3 regions of the Methylobacterium sp. Leaf88 genome follow, and region 2 is predicted to be linked to each of the others. Evidence: riboswitches for the same ligand, from Rfam matches in the RefSeq annotation. Region 2 holds a riboswitch; each other region holds the start of a gene.
What was found. A riboswitch is a leader RNA that binds a small molecule or an ion and turns the genes downstream of it on or off. The one in region 2 is predicted to bind cobalamin.
Positions count from the first base shown of each region.

Region 1: linked by a shared signal. The riboswitch ahead of ASF20_RS14225 (TonB-dependent siderophore receptor) and the one ahead of ASF20_RS10010 (TonB-dependent receptor) in region 2 are both predicted to bind cobalamin.
Region 3: linked by a shared signal. The riboswitch ahead of ASF20_RS06285 (TonB-dependent siderophore receptor) and the one ahead of ASF20_RS10010 (TonB-dependent receptor) in region 2 are both predicted to bind cobalamin.

Region 1 is NZ_LMMK01000022.1:179,871-185,127, forward strand. It holds gene ASF20_RS14215 (DUF3526 domain-containing protein) at 1-601, opposite strand, end outside; gene ASF20_RS14220 (ABC transporter ATP-binding protein) at 598-1,341, opposite strand; gene ASF20_RS14225 (TonB-dependent siderophore receptor) at 1,341-3,464, opposite strand; cobalamin riboswitch at 3,686-3,896, opposite strand; gene ASF20_RS14230 (hypothetical protein) at 4,365-4,595, opposite strand; gene ASF20_RS14235 (PQQ-dependent methanol/ethanol family dehydrogenase) at 4,764-5,257, opposite strand, start outside.
Region 2 is NZ_LMMK01000012.1:782,779-788,035, reverse strand. It holds gene ASF20_RS10020 (FdhF/YdeP family oxidoreductase) at 1-723, opposite strand, end outside; gene ASF20_RS10015 (hypothetical protein) at 1,031-1,342, shown strand; cobalamin riboswitch at 1,419-1,621, shown strand; gene ASF20_RS10010 (TonB-dependent receptor) at 1,729-3,897, shown strand; gene ASF20_RS10005 (hypothetical protein) at 3,936-4,337, shown strand; gene ASF20_RS10000 (PepSY domain-containing protein) at 4,381-5,257, shown strand, end outside.
Region 3 is NZ_LMMK01000011.1:85,738-90,994, forward strand. It holds gene ASF20_RS06285 (TonB-dependent siderophore receptor) at 1-1,941, opposite strand, end outside; cobalamin riboswitch at 2,388-2,604, opposite strand; gene ASF20_RS06290 (DUF2934 domain-containing protein) at 2,776-2,964, shown strand; gene ASF20_RS06295 (transcriptional regulator) at 2,998-3,318, opposite strand; gene ASF20_RS06305 (hypothetical protein) at 4,071-4,247, shown strand; gene ASF20_RS06310 (hypothetical protein) at 4,280-4,660, opposite strand; gene ASF20_RS25255 (hypothetical protein) at 4,803-4,928, opposite strand; gene ASF20_RS06315 (hypothetical protein) at 4,928-5,092, opposite strand; tRNA gene ASF20_RS06320 (tRNA-Arg) at 5,235-5,257, opposite strand, start outside.

The DNA of each region.
Region 1 (5,257 bases), on a different contig from region 2:
CATCCTGACTCGTCACCGCGAGCGCACCGATCCCGAGAAAGGGGAGGCCCGCCACGAGGGCGAGGGCGGCAAAAAGGGCTGCGAACCGGGCCGCGAAGAGAGGTCCCGGCGGGACGCCGTTGCCGAGCGCGAGACGCAGCGTGCCTCGCTCGCGGTCGGCCGCGAAGGTGGAGAAGCCCAGCAGGATGGCGGCGAGCGGCACCACGAGCTGGACGATGTCGGCGACGCTGCCGAGGCCGGACCTCGCGAGCGGTCCAGCATCTTGGATGGCGCGGTAGACTGCGTCGTTGAAGACGTGTGCCTCGACCCGTACCATCCGGCCCGTATAGGGCTCGGTACCGGGATCGAGCACGGCAAGCGGTGCGGAGGGACGGAACACCCACAGCCCGAAATGGTCGGCCGAATGCGGGTTCTTGGTATCCTGGCCGAGCCAGCGCGCGCGCTCGGCCGCCGCGACCTGAGCGACCTCGCCGGCGTAGCGCGTGGAGTCCCGCCAAGCCCCGAGGCCCGCGACCGTGAGGAGCACGACGAGGACGGCACCGATCCAACGGAGGCGCGCATCGTGGGCGGTGCGCGCGAGTTCGGCCGCCAGTCGTCTCACGCCGCGCTCCCCGCCAGCCGCTCGATGTAGAGCCGCTCCAGGCCGACATGGTCGAGGGTCCTGGGGTCGATCTCCTCGACGATCCGGCCACGGCTCAGCACGCCGACGCGCCCGGCCATCTCGCGCACGCGGTAGAGGTCGTGGGTCGCCATCAGGATGGCGGTGCCGCGCTCAGCGGCCGCCCGGACCGTGGTGGAGAAGTCCGCGGCCGCGCTCGGATCGAGGCCTGAGGTTGGTTCGTCAAGGAGGAGAAGCCGGGCACGGCGCGCGAGTGCCACCGCGATGCCGACCTTCTGGCGCATGCCCTTGGAATAGGAGCCGGCGGGACGCTCGTGGGCAGGCTTGGCAAGGCCGGCCTCGGCGAGGAGCGTACGGGCGCTCGCCTTCGTCAGGTCGAGGCCCGCAAGCGTCGTGAAGTAGCGCAGGTTCTCCACCCCGGAGAGGCCGGGATATAGCGCCACCTGCTCGGGGATGTAGGCCACGTGTCGGCGGGCACCGACCGGGTCGGCGCCGGCATCGACACCGCAGACCCGGACCGTGCCGGCATCCGCCTTCAAGAAGCCGAGGATCAGGTTGACCGTGGTGGTCTTGCCGGCACCGTTCGGCCCGAGCAGGGCGAAGACCTCGCCGGGGCGGAGCGACAGGTCGAGGCCATCGAGGGCTCGGCGTTCGCCGAAGCGCTTGCTCGCCCCCTGGATCTCCAGGACGAAGTCACCCGCATGGGTGGTGACGTCAGCCATCAGAACCGCACCGAGATCGTGCCGGTGAAGCGCCGGGGCGCGCCGGGATAGACCCGGAAGGCGTTGTTCGAGCTCTCGTAGTAGGTCGCGTCGAAGATGTTCTCGACGTTGAGGCCGAAGCGCATGTTCTCGTAGCGGTAATAGGCCAGGGCATCGACCGCGATGTAGGCCGGGAGCACGAAGCCGGAGCCTGCCGCGTCCCCGGCGCGTTCGCCGACGCCGCGCACGCCGCCGCCGAGGCCAAGGCCCTTCCAGGGGCCCGCCTGCACCTCGTGCACGGCGAGCAGACTGCCCGAGTGGCGCGGGATGTTGATGAGCGGTGCGCCTATCGGCAGCACGTTGTCCTTGGTCACCTCGGCATCAGCGTAGACGTAGCCCGCCAGGATCTTGATCTCTGGGGTGATCTGGCCGGCGGCGGTCAGTTCAAAGCCCTGGCTGCGCACGCCGCCCGCTGCCAACGAGAAGCCGCTGTTGTTGGGGTCGGCCGTCAGCACGTTCTCGCGCTCGATGCGGAAGGCCGCCGCCGTCAGGCCGAGCGCGCCTCCGAACAGATCGAGCTTGGCGCCGACCTCGTAGCCGATCCCGGTCTCGGGCTCGAACGGCACAGAGCGAGCTACCGCGAAAGCGTCGGGGCCGATATTAGGCCGGAAGCTGGTGCCGACATTGGTGTAGAGCGAGAGCGCCGGCAGGGGCTGATAGACGAGGCCGGCGCGCGGCGTCGCCGCCACCCGGGATTGTTCCGTCTGCGTCGCCGTCGTGCGCTCAAGGAAGGACTGCTCGAAGAAGTCGAAGCGCACGCCGAGCAAGGCCTTCCACTCAGGGCTCAGCGCGATCTGGTCCTGGGCGTAAAGGCCGGTGTTGGTGACCCGCTCCAGGTTGTTGCGCCGGATGGTGAGCGGCGGGAGGGCCTGGCCGTAGCGCGGATCGTAGATGTCGAGGCTGTAGGGGCTCTGGCGGAAGTTCGAGCGGTCGTAGACCACGCGGCTGTCGGTGCTCTCGCGCTCGAAGCCGAGAAGCAGGGTATGACCGAGATCGCCGGTGGCGAAGCGCCCCACCACCTCGGCCTGACCGATGGCGGTATCCCAGCGGTAATCGCGAAAATTCCGGTCGCGCAGGACGGTGCGGTTGTCGGCGGCGAGGCCACGGACCTCCGCCGATTCCCCGACCAGCGAGCCGGTGTTGAAGTGGGTGGCCAGCCGCATCTGCCAATCGGCGTTGAAGCGATGCTCGACGCGCACCTGCATGGTGTCCGAACTCTGGTCGGTGCTCTGCCCCGGCTCGCCGAGGAAGCGGGAGATCGGCAGGAAGCCGAGTTGCTTGTTGATCGCGATCACGCCCCGGTCGACCACGATGCGGTTGCGCAGGAACTCGGTCTCGACGGTAATTTTCGTGTCCGGCGTGATCTGCCAGCTCACGACGGGAGCTACGAGGAGCCGGTCGCCATCCACGAAATCGCGGAAGCTGTTCTGGCGTCCGCCCGCGAAGTTGAAGCGGTAGAGGAGCGTGCCGTCCTCGTTGAGTGCGCCGCCGGCATCCACCGTGCCGCGGAACTGCTCGAACGAGCCCCACAGGCCGCCCATCTCGACGAAGCGCTCGGCGGTCGGCTGCTTGGTGACGAAGTTGACGAGGCCGCCCGGGTCGCTGCGCCCGAACAGGCCGCCGCCGGGACCCTTCAGGACCTCGATCCGCTCGACGTTCTGGGTGTCGGGCGGCGGCGGCGAGCCCCGGTTGATCGGGAAGCCGTTGCGGTAGAGTTCCGAGGTCGTCGTGCCGCGGATGGCGTAGCTGAACACCGTCAGGCCGCCGAAATTGTTCTGCTGGGCGACGCCGGGCGTGTAGTTGAAGACGCGGTCGACGCGGGTGGCAGCGAGATCCGTGATGACCTCGCGTGGCGCGACGGTGACGACCTGGGGCACGTCGCGCTGAGGCGTGTCGGTCTTCGTGCTGCTCACCGCCCGGTCGGCCCGGTAACTCGGGGTCGGACCGATCAGGCCGATACCTGGGTTGGGACCAGCACCAGCGACGGTCGGGGCACCTCTGCCATCCCCTTCCACGGAGAGCTCCTCCAGCGTGACGGCCTCCTGCGCCCGTGCCTCCAAGGTGGGTGAAACCGTCGAGAGGATCGCGGCAAGGGCGCAACGCGATCCCCGGCGTTCGGGTCTCCAGCGGCGCTTGGTGGATGCGGGCGGGTTCGGGATCGGGGCCGTCGCGGTGGGCAGGCTCGGACGAAGGGGCACCGGTGCGCTCAAGGTTGTCGAGCGACGGCCGAGCGGGTGCCCTCACAGGATCGGCCGCGTCAGCAGCCGAGCCCGCTCATGCGCTCCGCCGGGACACCCCGCCCGAGAGACGTATCGTGGTGCAAGGCAGGTCTCCTGGCTCGCGGGTCATTGCCCTCGCCTCAGCCTTCCCGGTGCGACGCACCAGTGACCATGAACGGAAAGGGCTCGCCGCTGACAGTTGCGGGGGCAGCTTCGGAAGCACTCTTGCGAGCACCCCGAATTCCCTCTTAGCCCGCGAGCCGACGGCCCGCAGGAACCTTGACGGTCAGACATTCGCTGGGCGCCGCCGCATAGTCAATCGAGGGAACGCCATTTTCCGCAACATTGTAACATTGCATCGGCATGGTTCCGGATGGTTGTGCGTCGTCAGATGATTTGGGACGGTCTGCGGTGTTCAGGAGCGGAGGCTCTGGTCCATCTGGGGTGAGAGGTTAGGCAGCCTGTGCCTGGTGGTGCAACTGGCCGATGCCCGATGGCCTCCACGATAGGCTGCTTAAGAACGTCTTCCGATCGAAAGCAGCCGGACCGCATTTCACCCGTCCCGGTCATAGACCGGACCGGCGGATCTCGACCCAACCCAGTCGTTCAAGCGCCTTCGTGCGGCTCCCGTAAGCGGACGTGTAATCCACCTCTACTCTATCAGGGATGCGCCCTTTGCAAATACACAGTCAGCTCTCGCGGTGTCTCAATTTCGACGTTCAAATTCTTCGTCGCGGGTGAGCGAGGTCATGTCGCGCCTGCCTGTCATTGCGCCAGCGTACGCAGCTCCCCGCGGGCGAGTCCGATGAGGGTCCGGGCGAGCAGCCATCCGATCACCGCCGTCGCGAGCGCGAGCAGGCAGACGGCGAGGAGGTCGATCGCCGGGCCCGGCCGCGCCGTCGCGATCCGCAGGGCCGCGACGGATGCTGCGGCGAGGGGGAAGCTCACGCCCCACCACGACACGCGGAACGGGCAGCTCCACTCGAAGCGGGCGATATGGTCAAGGCATGAGAAAGCTCCGGGATGCCTGCGGTTGTTGAGATACCGCCGACATTCCGGAGCTCGGGCGCGCCAAACCCTCGAGCGAAGGCCGGCACGCTTTCAGAAAATTCGGGAGTCATCGGTCGGGCGATGGCCGGAGCCACCGTCCGATGACGGCTCCGTTCAGCGCGTGGCGACGGTCTTGGGCAGCTTGAAGGCCCAGAAGCTTCCACCCTGGTTGATTCCGGCGGTGGATTTCGCCACTTCGCCACCCCACAGCGGCACGGCCCCGCCCCAGCCGGCGGCGACGCCGACCCATTGCTCCCCGTCCTGCTCCCAGGTGATCGGCGACGCGACGACGCCGGTGCCGACCTGGAACTTCCAGACTTCCTCACCGGTCTTGGCGTCGAAGGCCTTCAGGAAGCCCTCCGGGGTTCCCGTGAAGACGAGGTTGCCCGCCGTGGTCAGCACGCCGGCCCAGAGCGGCGCCTTGTTCTTGTATTCCCACACCGTCTTGCCGGAGGCCGGGTCGATGGCCTTGAGCGAGCCGATATGATCCTCGAAGACCGGCTTGATCGTGAAGCCAGCGCCGAGATATGCCGCGCCCTTCTTGTACGAGACCGGCTCGTTCCAGATGTCCATGCCCCACTCGTTCGATGGAACGTAGAACAGCTTGG
Region 2 (5,257 bases):
CTTCGCGCCGCGCTGGGCCGCCCGCCGCAGGTCGCCGAGCATGCGCGGATGGTTGGTGCCGGGGTTCTGCCCGACGACGAAGATCGCGTCGGCTTTCTCGAAATCCTCCAGCAGCACGGTACCCTTGCCGACGCCGATGGCCGCCTGGAGGGCGATGCCGCTGGCCTCGTGGCACATGTTGGAGCAGTCGGGGAAGTTGTTGGTGCCGTAGTGCCGGGCGAAGAGCTGGTAGACGTAGGCGGCTTCGTTCGAGGCGCGGCCCGAGGTGTAGAACTCGGCCTGGTCCGGGTGGTCGAGCCCGCGCAGGGTGGCGCCGATTTCCGCGAACGCGGCGTCCCAGGTCGTGGCGACGTAGCGGTCGCTGGCCGCGTCGTAGCGCATCGGATGCGTCAGGCGGCCCTCGCCCTCCAGGGCGTAGTCGGTCCAGCCGCGCAGCGCGCTCACGGTGTGCTTGGCGAAGAACTTCGGCGGCGTGCGCTTGTCGGTGGCCTCCCAGGACACCGCCTTCACGCCGTTCTCGCAGAACTCGAACGAGGACCCGTGCGCCGGATCGCCCCAGGCGCAGCCGGGACAGTCGAAGCCGTCGGGCTGGTTGGCCTTCAGCATGGCGCGCGCACCCGACAGGGGTGCCCGGCTTCCCAGCAGGTGCTTGCCGCAACTTTTCAGGGCCCCCCAGCCGCCAGCCGCGGAGGAGCGCTTCGGGGTCGCGACCGGATGATCCATGACGGGGTCCTGAGGGGCAGGGCTCGCATGGCCGACGATCGGCCGCGAAGCGGAGCAGTCTCGCCTCAGCGATATCGCGATGCACAGCGTGCGCTCAATCGCGCGAAAACGCAGGCCAGTCATGCCGTTAGGGGTCCCATGCGTTTTTTGCAGAGCCGATGAAGACCGGGTTAAAACCGTTCCAGGCCGCAATGCGGACAATCGGGACCTTCCTCTCCGGCCCCGGTCCCTGGCGGAGGGCGGGTCGATCGCCTAACCCTCGGGCCGGATCGGCCGCTGGAAAGCGGGGTAGATGGGAGCGTGGGAGATGCGGACGCCGGTGAGGATCTTCGCGGCGGCGGCCGTCGGCCTCGCGGTCGGCCTCGCGGTGATGGCGCACGATCGGCAGATGGGCGCCGAATGGGCCGTGTCGGCCGAGCAGATCGCCGACGCGCAGGCCTACGGCAAGCCCGGCGTGGAGCTTCCGCCGGGCCACATGGTGACCGCGCCCCAGCGCAGCGAGGGCGCGGAGCGCCTTCCCCTGAAATGGATCCTCCTCGGCCTCGCGGCCGGTGGCGCCGTCCTAGCCGGCACGGGCCACCGGCGCGCGCCGGCGCGGAAACCGGATGACCGACCCTGACGCCCGACGCCTGTCGCCTGCCGGGCACACCGGCCCGAAAACCCCGCGCGGCCATTGACGCCGTCACCGCGTGTCGGGCTTCCTGGCGTCGGACGGTTCCTCCCCGGAGGATCAAAAGGGAACGCGGTGAGGAGTTTTGCTCCAACGCCGCGGCTGCCCCCGCAACTGTAAGCGGCGAGTTCCTCATCAGCACGTCACTGGGTGTCTCGACATCTGGGAAGACGATGAGAGGGCGGTGACCCGCGAGCCAGGAGACCTGCCGTCAGTCGTGGTCACACGCGAAACGCATCGGGCGGGGTGTCCTGGTGGGTGTCGGGGCGGATGCCGTGCGGCATCCGGGCCGGCCTCGTTCGCGGTGACGTGCCACAGACGTCGCCCGAGGTCCCATGTCGTCCTCCCGTTTTCGCTCGTTTCCCCGTTCACGGCCCACCGCCCGATCCTGGCTCCTCGGCGCCTGCGCCGGTTTCCTGCCCTACGGCGCCGGGATTCCGGACGCGTTCGCCGAGACTGCGCAGGCGGACCTCGCCGAATTGTCCGTGACCGCCGAGGCCCCGGCCAGCGGTGGCCGCGGGCCAGCCGCCCATGCGGGATTCGTCGGCGGCGTCACCGGCATCGGCGGCGGCCTCCGCAGCGTCGATGCGGCGAGCGCCGGCGTGATCTCGGGGGCGGCACTGAACAGCCGGCCGATCACCCGGCCCGGCGAGGCGCTCGAGAGCGTGCCCGGCCTCATCGTCACCCAGCATTCCGGGGAGGGGAAGGCCAACCAGTTCTTCCTGCGCGGGTTCAACCTCGACCACGGCACCGACATCGCGCTTCACGTGGACGGCATGCCGGTGAACATGCGCACCCACGCCCACGGCCAGGGCTATGCCGACCTGAATTTCCTGATCCCGGAACTCGTCGGCGCGGTCGAATTCCACAAGGGACCCTACTTCGTCCGCGACGGCGACTTCGCCTCTGCCGGCTCGGTGCGGATCGACTATCTCGACACGGTCGCGCGCAACCTCGCGCTGACGTCGCTCGGCAGCTTCGGCTACAAGCGCGCCCTCAGCATCGCCTCCGCGCCCCTCGGCGAAGGCCACCTGCTCGTGGCCGGCGAGGCCCAGACCTATGACGGCCCCTGGGACGTGCCCGACCGCCTCGCCAAGCTGAACGCCGTCGTCCGCTACAGCCAGGGCACGGCCCTCGACGGCTTCGCGCTGACGGGCATGGCCTACTGGGCCAAGTGGAACGCCACCAACCAGATCCCGGAGCGCGCCGTGGCGGAGGGGATCATCGGCCGCTTCGGCTCCCTGAATCCCACGGACGGTGGCGACACCGGCCGTTTCTCCCTCTCGGGCCGCTGGAGCCGGACGAGCGACGCCGGCATCACCCGGGCGAGCGGCTACGTCATCCGCTACGGCATGAACCTGTTCAACGACTTCACCTACTTCCTCAACGATCCGGTGAACGGCGATCAGTTCCGCCAGCGCGACAGCCGGGTGCTCGGCGGCGGCGAGGTCAGCCACACCGTCGAGGGCACCCTGTTCGGCTTGGCCGCGGAGAACGAGATCGGCCTCCAGACCCGCACCGACGCCATCCGGGTCGGCCTGTTCAACACCACGGCGCGGCAAACCCGCTCGACCGTGCTCGATGACCGGGTGCTGGAGGCGAGCGCGGCCCTCTACGTCGAGAGCCGGATGCGCTGGACCGACTGGCTGCGCACCAGCGTCGGCGTGCGCGCCGACGGGTTCTCCGCCGATGTCCGCTCGGACACCCCGGCCAATTCCGGCACGGCCCGGGACGGGATCGTCAACCCGAAGCTCGGCCTCGTGCTGGGACCCTGGTTCGACACCGAGGTGTTCGTGAATTACGGGGGCGGCTTCCACTCGAACGATGCCCGCGGCGTCACCGCCACGGTGGATCCGGCGAGCCCGCTCTTCAACATCAGCCGCTCGCCCTTCCTCGTGCCTTCGACGGGCTCGGAGATCGGCCTGCGCAACCGCAGCCTCGCCGGGCTGGAGACGGCGGTGACGCTGTTCCAGCTCGACTTCGCCTCCGAGAACCTGTTCCAGGGCGACAGCGGCACCACCGAGCCGAGCCGTCCCACCCGCCGCTTCGGCGTCGAATGGACCAACCGCTACGCGGTGACGCCCTGGCTCTCCCTGGAGGGGGACCTGACGGTGACGAATGCCCGCTTCGCGGACCGCGACCCCGTCGGCAACCGAGTCCCGGAGGCGCCCACCACCATCGCCTCGGCCGGGTTCACCTTCGGCGAGGGGCCGGGCTGGTTCGGAGCGATGCGCCTGCGCTACTTCGGGCCGCGGCCGCTGATCGAGGACAATTCGGTGCGCTCGCGCCCGACGGCGCTGGTCAACGGGCGGGTCGGCTACAACTTCGACAACGGAATCAGCCTGTCCCTCGACGTGTTGAACCTGACCAACGCCCAGGCCGACCAGATCACCTACTTCTACACCTCCCGTTTGCCCGGCGAGGCGGCGGACGGCGTCGCGGACCGGCACTTCCACCCCGTCGAGCCGACGGCGGTACGTCTGACCCTGGCGGGGCGGTTCTAGGTCACATGCCGGGTGAAAGTCTGTGAGATGACTTTGCCATGTTGACGAAGCGTGGAACCACAGCTTACGCGGCTGTCATGCGTGCTTGGCGGCCAGATTGGGGATTCTGCCGTGCGGTCATCGCCCTGACCGTCCTCTACGCGCTTTGCCTGCAGGCGTTGCTGGGTTCCATGGCGCCCGTGCCCCAGCTGAGCTTCAACACCATCATCTGTGCCGAACACGCCGGAACGGACGCTCCGACGGACGCGGCACTGCCCTGTCGGCATTCGTGCTGCACCCTGGTGCAAGCCGTCATGGTGCCCGTTCTGGTTCTCGCCTTCGTCGCCGTGCGCTGGTCGCCCGGCGATGCGGTGCTCCGCGCCTGGCGGACCGGAGACCCGGGAACCGCACGGGCGCCGCCCGATCCATCCGTCAGTCCCCGAGGTCCGCCGACCGCCTGATCGATCCGTTTGTCCCAGATCGCTCCGTGCCGGACCCCCAACCATGTCTCAGTCCCTCCAGGGTGACGCGACGGCCTTCCGCGCCGTCGTTTCTGCCCACCCGATGCAGGATGCCGTCTATCGCGCCGTCTGGCGCTGGCACTTCTACGCCGGCCTGCTCTGCCTGCCCGTCCTGATCCTGCTCTCGGTCACCGGCTCGCTCTACCTGTTCAAGGACGAGGTCAACGCGACCCTGTTCGCGTACCGGACAAGGGTCGCCGTGCAGGCGAGCCCGCCCGTGGGTGTGGACGTCCTGCTGTTCAACGCCTCCGAGGCCGTGCCGACCGCCGTACCGGTCTCGTTGACCGAGCCCGCCGATCCGTCCGCCTCCGCGGTCGTGACGATGGCCGAGGGATCCCGCAGGATCCTGGTCTACCTCAACCCATACGACGGCTCGGTGCTGGACCGGGTCGCCCGGGACGACGAGTTCATGATGGTGGTGCGAGGCCTGCACAGCCTCGCCTACTTCGGACCGGTGGCCAACGGACTCATCGAGGTCGTGGCCGGGTTCACGATCATCCTGGTTCTGACGGGCCTCTATCTCTGGTGGCCGCGCCAGCAGGGCGGCGGGGTCGTGCGCCTCCGCGGCACACCCCGCAGGCGCGTGTGGTGGCGCGACCTGCACGCCGTCACCGGCCTGGTCGCCGGGGCCGGAATCTTCTTCCTCGCCCTGACCGGGCTGCCCTGGTCGGCCTGGTGGGGCCAGCACCTGCGCAGCTGGTCCAACGCGGCCGGCGTCGGGCAGCCCAGCGCCCTCTGGGCCAACAAGCCCGTGTCGACCGTGCCCATGCGGGAGATGCTCACCACCACCGGATGGGCCATGGAGGACGCTCCGCTTCCGACCTCGCAGCCGGCCGCCACCCCCACCATCGGGCTCGCGC
Region 3 (5,257 bases), on a different contig from region 2:
CAGGGTGTAGGCCGGGCGCTTCGCCTGGTTGCCGAAGTCGCTGAAGGTCTCGCCCACGTGCTGCAGGCCGACCCGGGCCTCCCAGGCCGGGGCGAAGGCGTAAGTGACCCAGAGGTTGCCGACGCGCTCCGGCACGTCGATGGGCTGGCGCCCGGCATAGGACACCACCGCCCCGCCGACCGCCTGGTCGAAGGTGTCGTACTGGGCATGCAGCAGCGCCAGGTTGGCGTCGATGCGCCAGGCCTCGGAGAGGTGCAGGCTCAGGGCCGCCTCGACGCCGAGGGAGGATTGCTGCCCGACCTGGGTCGAGAGCGTCGGCTGGCCCGGTACCGCCGAGATCAGGTTGTCCTTGACGATGCGGTAGCCGGCCAGCGTCCACTCGGCCCGGCCGTCCCAGGCCACGCCCTTGGCGCCGACCTCCACCTGCTTGCCGGTGGAGAGCCGGAAGTTGGCGAGACTCTGCGACAGGGAGATCAGGCTGCCCACCGGATCGGTGGCGGTGGCGTACTGGGCATAGAGGGCCAGCAGCGGCGTCGGGTTGTAGACGGCGCCGAAGCGGTAGCTCAGCGCCCGAAAGTCGCGGTCGAAGGTGTTGCCGGTGACGAGGTCGGTCCGCTGCAGCACCGGCGCGTCGTAGCGCACGCCGGCCAGGAGCGAGACCTGGTCGGACAGGATCAGGCGGTTCTCGGCGAAGACCGAGGCCTGGCGCGTGCTGGTGGCGTAGGCGGGCCGGGCGCGGCCCTCGGCCGGGAACAGGCCCGGGTCGTAGGCGAAGGGATCGACGCTGGTGGTGGTGTCGAAATAGAAGTTGTTGGTGTGCCGGAAGGCGATGTGGTTCACGTCGAACCCGGCCAGGAATTCGTTGCGGAAGCCGAACAGGGTGCCGCGGAAGGTGGCGTCGAGGCGGTTCCCGATCTGCTCCTGCTGGTGGTAGATCTCGAGGTAGTCGGAGCGGTCGATCCGGCCGGTGCCGCGGTTGAAGGCGTATTGCTCCACGTCCCGCCACTGGCGCCGGCTCTGGAGCCGGTAGGCGGTGTTGCGGACCGTGACGTCGGCGCTCGGCGTCCACTCGGTGCGCAGTTGCGTCCAGTTGTCGGTCCAGAGGATCTGGGCGTCGCGGACGTTGTAGTTGTTGAACCGGAGGGCGTCGCGGATGCGCCCGTCGACGAGGGGCGTGCCCCAGTAGCGGGCCGGCTCCTGATAGCCGAAATCATGGCTCAGGGTGACGGCGAGGTCCGGCGTCGCCTGCAGGGTCAGGGCGCCCGAGACCGCGAGGTTGCGGAAACTCCCGTCCGGGGCGATCCAGCCCTCGGCGCGGTTGCCGCTGATGTTGAGGCGGTAGGCGAGCGCCTCCCCGATCGGGCCGCCGGAATCCAGGGCCAGACGCGCCAGACCGTCCGAGCCGACCGCCGCGCGGGCCTCGTTGAGGGGCGTGAAGACCGGCTTCTTGGTGACGACATTGATCACGCCGCCGATGGCGCCATCGCCGTAGAGCACGGAGGCCGGCCCGCGCAGCACCTCGATGCGCTCGACGTTCCAGGTGTCGAACGGGAAGGTGACGGTGCCGGCGCCCACGAACAGGCGGGTGCCGTCGTAGAGCTGCTGGATCGAGTTCGGGCCGGAAAAGCCCCGGGCCGTGAAGGCGCCGTTGCCGTTGCCCGGCGCCGCCACCGTGGTGATGCCGGTGGCGTTCTGGGTGACGGCCTCCGCCACCGTGTTCTGGCCGCGCAGCCGCGTGGTCTCGCCCGCGATCACGTCGACGCTGGCGGGGGTCTCCAGGGCCGTCAGGCCGAGGCGGCTGGCGCTGCGGCCGGGGCTGCGCAGGTTGAGCCCCTCGGCGGGCGCCGGGCCGCCCCGCCCGGAGCCCGCGACCTCCAGGGTCTCCAGGGTGACGGCTGGCGGGACCTCCCGGGTCTCGGCCTCGGCGGAGATCGGCAGCAGGCCGCCGAGCAGGGCCGCCAGGGGCAGGACGTGTCGCGACGGCAAGGTCGGGCCTCGCCGCGACCCGCGCGCGTTCGCGGTTCGGGACGGGATGGGGGCGACGGGCATAGGGTAACGGGACGTGGGGCAACCGGACATGGGGCAACCGAACAAGGGCGCGGGCATCGGTCGGGGCCGACCTGCCGTCTCCGCTAGACTGAATGTTATAACATTACAATCGGCAAGCGGGGCCCGGGGCCGGCGTGTCCGCGGCCCAGCCGTCACCGGGCCGCGCGGGGCGGCCGGAGGGAGCATGCGGGAGCAAGACTTGCGGGCGAGGACGGGCATCGACGGGACGGCTGACGCGACGAGTCGCGCGGAGTGGCACGTCACCGCGAAGAGGTCGGCCCGTTCGCGGCAAGCGAACGCCCCGACACCCACCAGGACACCCCGCCCGATGCGTTTCGCGTGTGACCACGACTGACGGCAGGTCTCCTGGCTCGCGGGTCACCGCCCTCCCATCGTCTTCCCAGGCCCGGGTCCTGACGGACCGTTCACCCAGTGACGTGTTGATGAGGAGCTCGCCGCTTACAGTTGCGGGGGCAGCCGCGGCCTCGGGCTCTCGCCCTCACCGCGTTCCCTTTTGATCCTCGTTAAAGAGGAACCGTCGCGGGTAAGCTAGGCCGTTTCCGGCGCCGCCGTCAAATCCCCCGGGGTTCGGCAGCCTGCCCTGCGAAGGGGGCGACCGGGGCAGCCTTGTGCGCATCGGGGGACAAATCCCGCCGTGGAGCGTTGGCCCCGCAGGGAGAACCGGGCTGTGACGCTGTGACCGAGACTGAAGGAGCAGAGAGCACGATGTCCGAGGATGGGATCACGTTCGAGCGGATCCGCGAGCGCGCCCATGAGATCTGGGAGCGCAACCACCGCCCCGAGGGGTTCGAGGTCGAGTTCTGGCTGATGGCCGAGCGGGAGCTGCGGGCCGAGCGCGCCCGCAACGCCCCGAAGTCGGCCGCACCGGCGCAGGAGGACGCCGCCTGTCCCTGACGGCGCCGGGGACGGGCTCGGGGGCGGGTCGCCTCAGCCGCTCGCCGCCACCGCGTCGTGGTCCGCGAACAGGATCGCGTGGGTGAACGGGCCGTCGACGCGAATCGGGGCCCGGACGAGGGCCTTGACGGGGACGTCGCGGACGGCCGCCCAGGCGCGGTAGCAATTCGGTGGGATCCGTCCCCGTCCGGTCTCCAGCTGCGAGAGGACGGTGTCGTATTCGGCCCCGACCACAGTGGCGAGCGGGCGCCGGCATAGGCCGCGCGCCGCGCGCAGGGGCTTCAGGAAGCGACCGCCCTCCCGGCCCGGTTCCGACACCCCCGCCGAATCCGGGCGTTGGCGGTGAGCAGACACGTGGGACATCCCTCCTCGGACAGCATGGGGAGGGCGCGATCATGGCAGTACCGCAAATCCCTCGGAGAGCAGGACCCGGGCGCCTGATCGGAAGGCGCAGGCCCGGCCGGCGCCGCCGCGACGCCGCGGGCGGGGGCGCCGTTCGACGCGCCTGATCCGGCGGCGCCGCCGGGCTAGTCGGAAACAGCCCGGACTGCGCCGTGATCCGTGGATCGGGACTTCCCGTTCGGGAACGCTCCGTTCCCGCGTCGCCTGCGCCCGCACCAGATGTGCCGCGCGCCATGAGGGCGCGGGCGACGCGGTCGGTGCTGAGCGACGGCTTAGGGCGCGATACGGCCCGTGCGGGCGACGGCGATCGCCTTCGGGTTCTTCATCGAGCGGTTGCCGGAGAAAACCGACGATCCCGAACCGCGTGTCGACGGGCCCGCGTTCCCGCCGCGGCGGGCCGCCTTCGGCCGCGCCGGGCACGGGGTCTCGACCCTCATGGTCCTGGGGCTGGGGTTCGGACTGGCTCTAGCCTGGGTCGTCTTCCTCTGTTGGGTCGCTCACGGAGTGCTAAGGTTGATAATGGACTAACGACCGCAGTGCAGCTGAAATTGTGCAAAGCACAAAAGTGCTGTTTATTTCCGCTTGTGTCCTCTCAATACCTAGGTAGTCTGGCTCCCGGTGTCGTTGGTGCGCAAATGCTTCTGATCTGTTTTGCCTCGCTCGGAGCTGCCGCAAGCCAGGCCGTGCGCCTGCCGGGTCTTCTGGTGATCGTATCGCTGCTGGCGGTCGCGATCGGCATCGAGGGGGCCCTGGAGCAGCGTGCCCTCGCGATCGTCCTGACCGATGCGGTCTGGATGCTCGTGGCGGTGGAGGCGTCCTATGTCGCGGCCTCGCTGCTCTGGACGTCCGAGGCCTCGCCCGCCGAACCCCGGAAGGCGTGAACCTTCGGGACGTCCGGCTGAGCCGGCGCGCCCTACCGGAACGGGGGCTCGGGCTTGAGCAGATAGCGGGCGACGATCGTGCCGCCCAGCGCGCCGAGGAGCGCGCCCGATCCGCTGGCCATAGCGTCGATGACCTGCGCGGTCCGGCCGGGCACCCAGCGCTGGCCGATCTCCATGACGACCCCCAGGACGGTGAGCGGCACGCCGATCCGCCACCAGCGCAGCCCGGCACCGTAGCCGAGGACGAACAGGCCGGCGGTCCCGCCATACGCGATGGCGTGCTCGACCTGACCCGGCAGGGAGGTGCGCGCCTCCCAATCCCGCGGAATCCAGGAGAGCCAGACCAGGGTCCCCACGCTCAGCCAGGCCGCCGCGCGGACGAGCCTCGAAAGGGCGGTCAGACGTGGCGACATGCGTGTTCCGAACCTTTCCGATCTGTCCCCTACCCCCACGGGCCGTCCCCGGGGCGGGCGCCGGGGGCGACGGGACCCTGCCGCCGGCCGGCGCCGACGCGGGCGCGCGTTTTTCCCGATGGGGTCCGGTGCCGCTGCGCCCCTACGGGCGGTCAACGGGCCGGGTGGTCGCCCGGCGGTTCGCCTTGAGAAGCTTGCCGATCACGATGCCGGCCGGGACGGACAGGAGGGTCCAGAGGCGCAGGACGTGGAGGAGGCGGAAGACCATCACGCGCCCTCCCCCGCCTTCACGGCAGCGTCATACCCCGCCATCCACTGGGCATGCGCCTGCGTGCCCTCGGCATAGGGGCAGTCCTCCCGGCGCAGGCCCTTGCCGGGGGCGTAGAACCCCAGCGCGTAGTGATCCAGGTTGTCGTCCGGGGGCTCTGTCATGGGCGGGAAGATAGGGCGCGCGGAAGGGCCTCCAAGGGCCCGACGCGTCCACGCCTCATCGGCGCGACGGAGTCCCGCCGGCATCCGCATCACGCTGTCAGGTGGAGAATTTGTCTTTCCCAGCAAAGGCTTCGGAAAGAAATGGCGCGCCCGAAAGGATTCGAA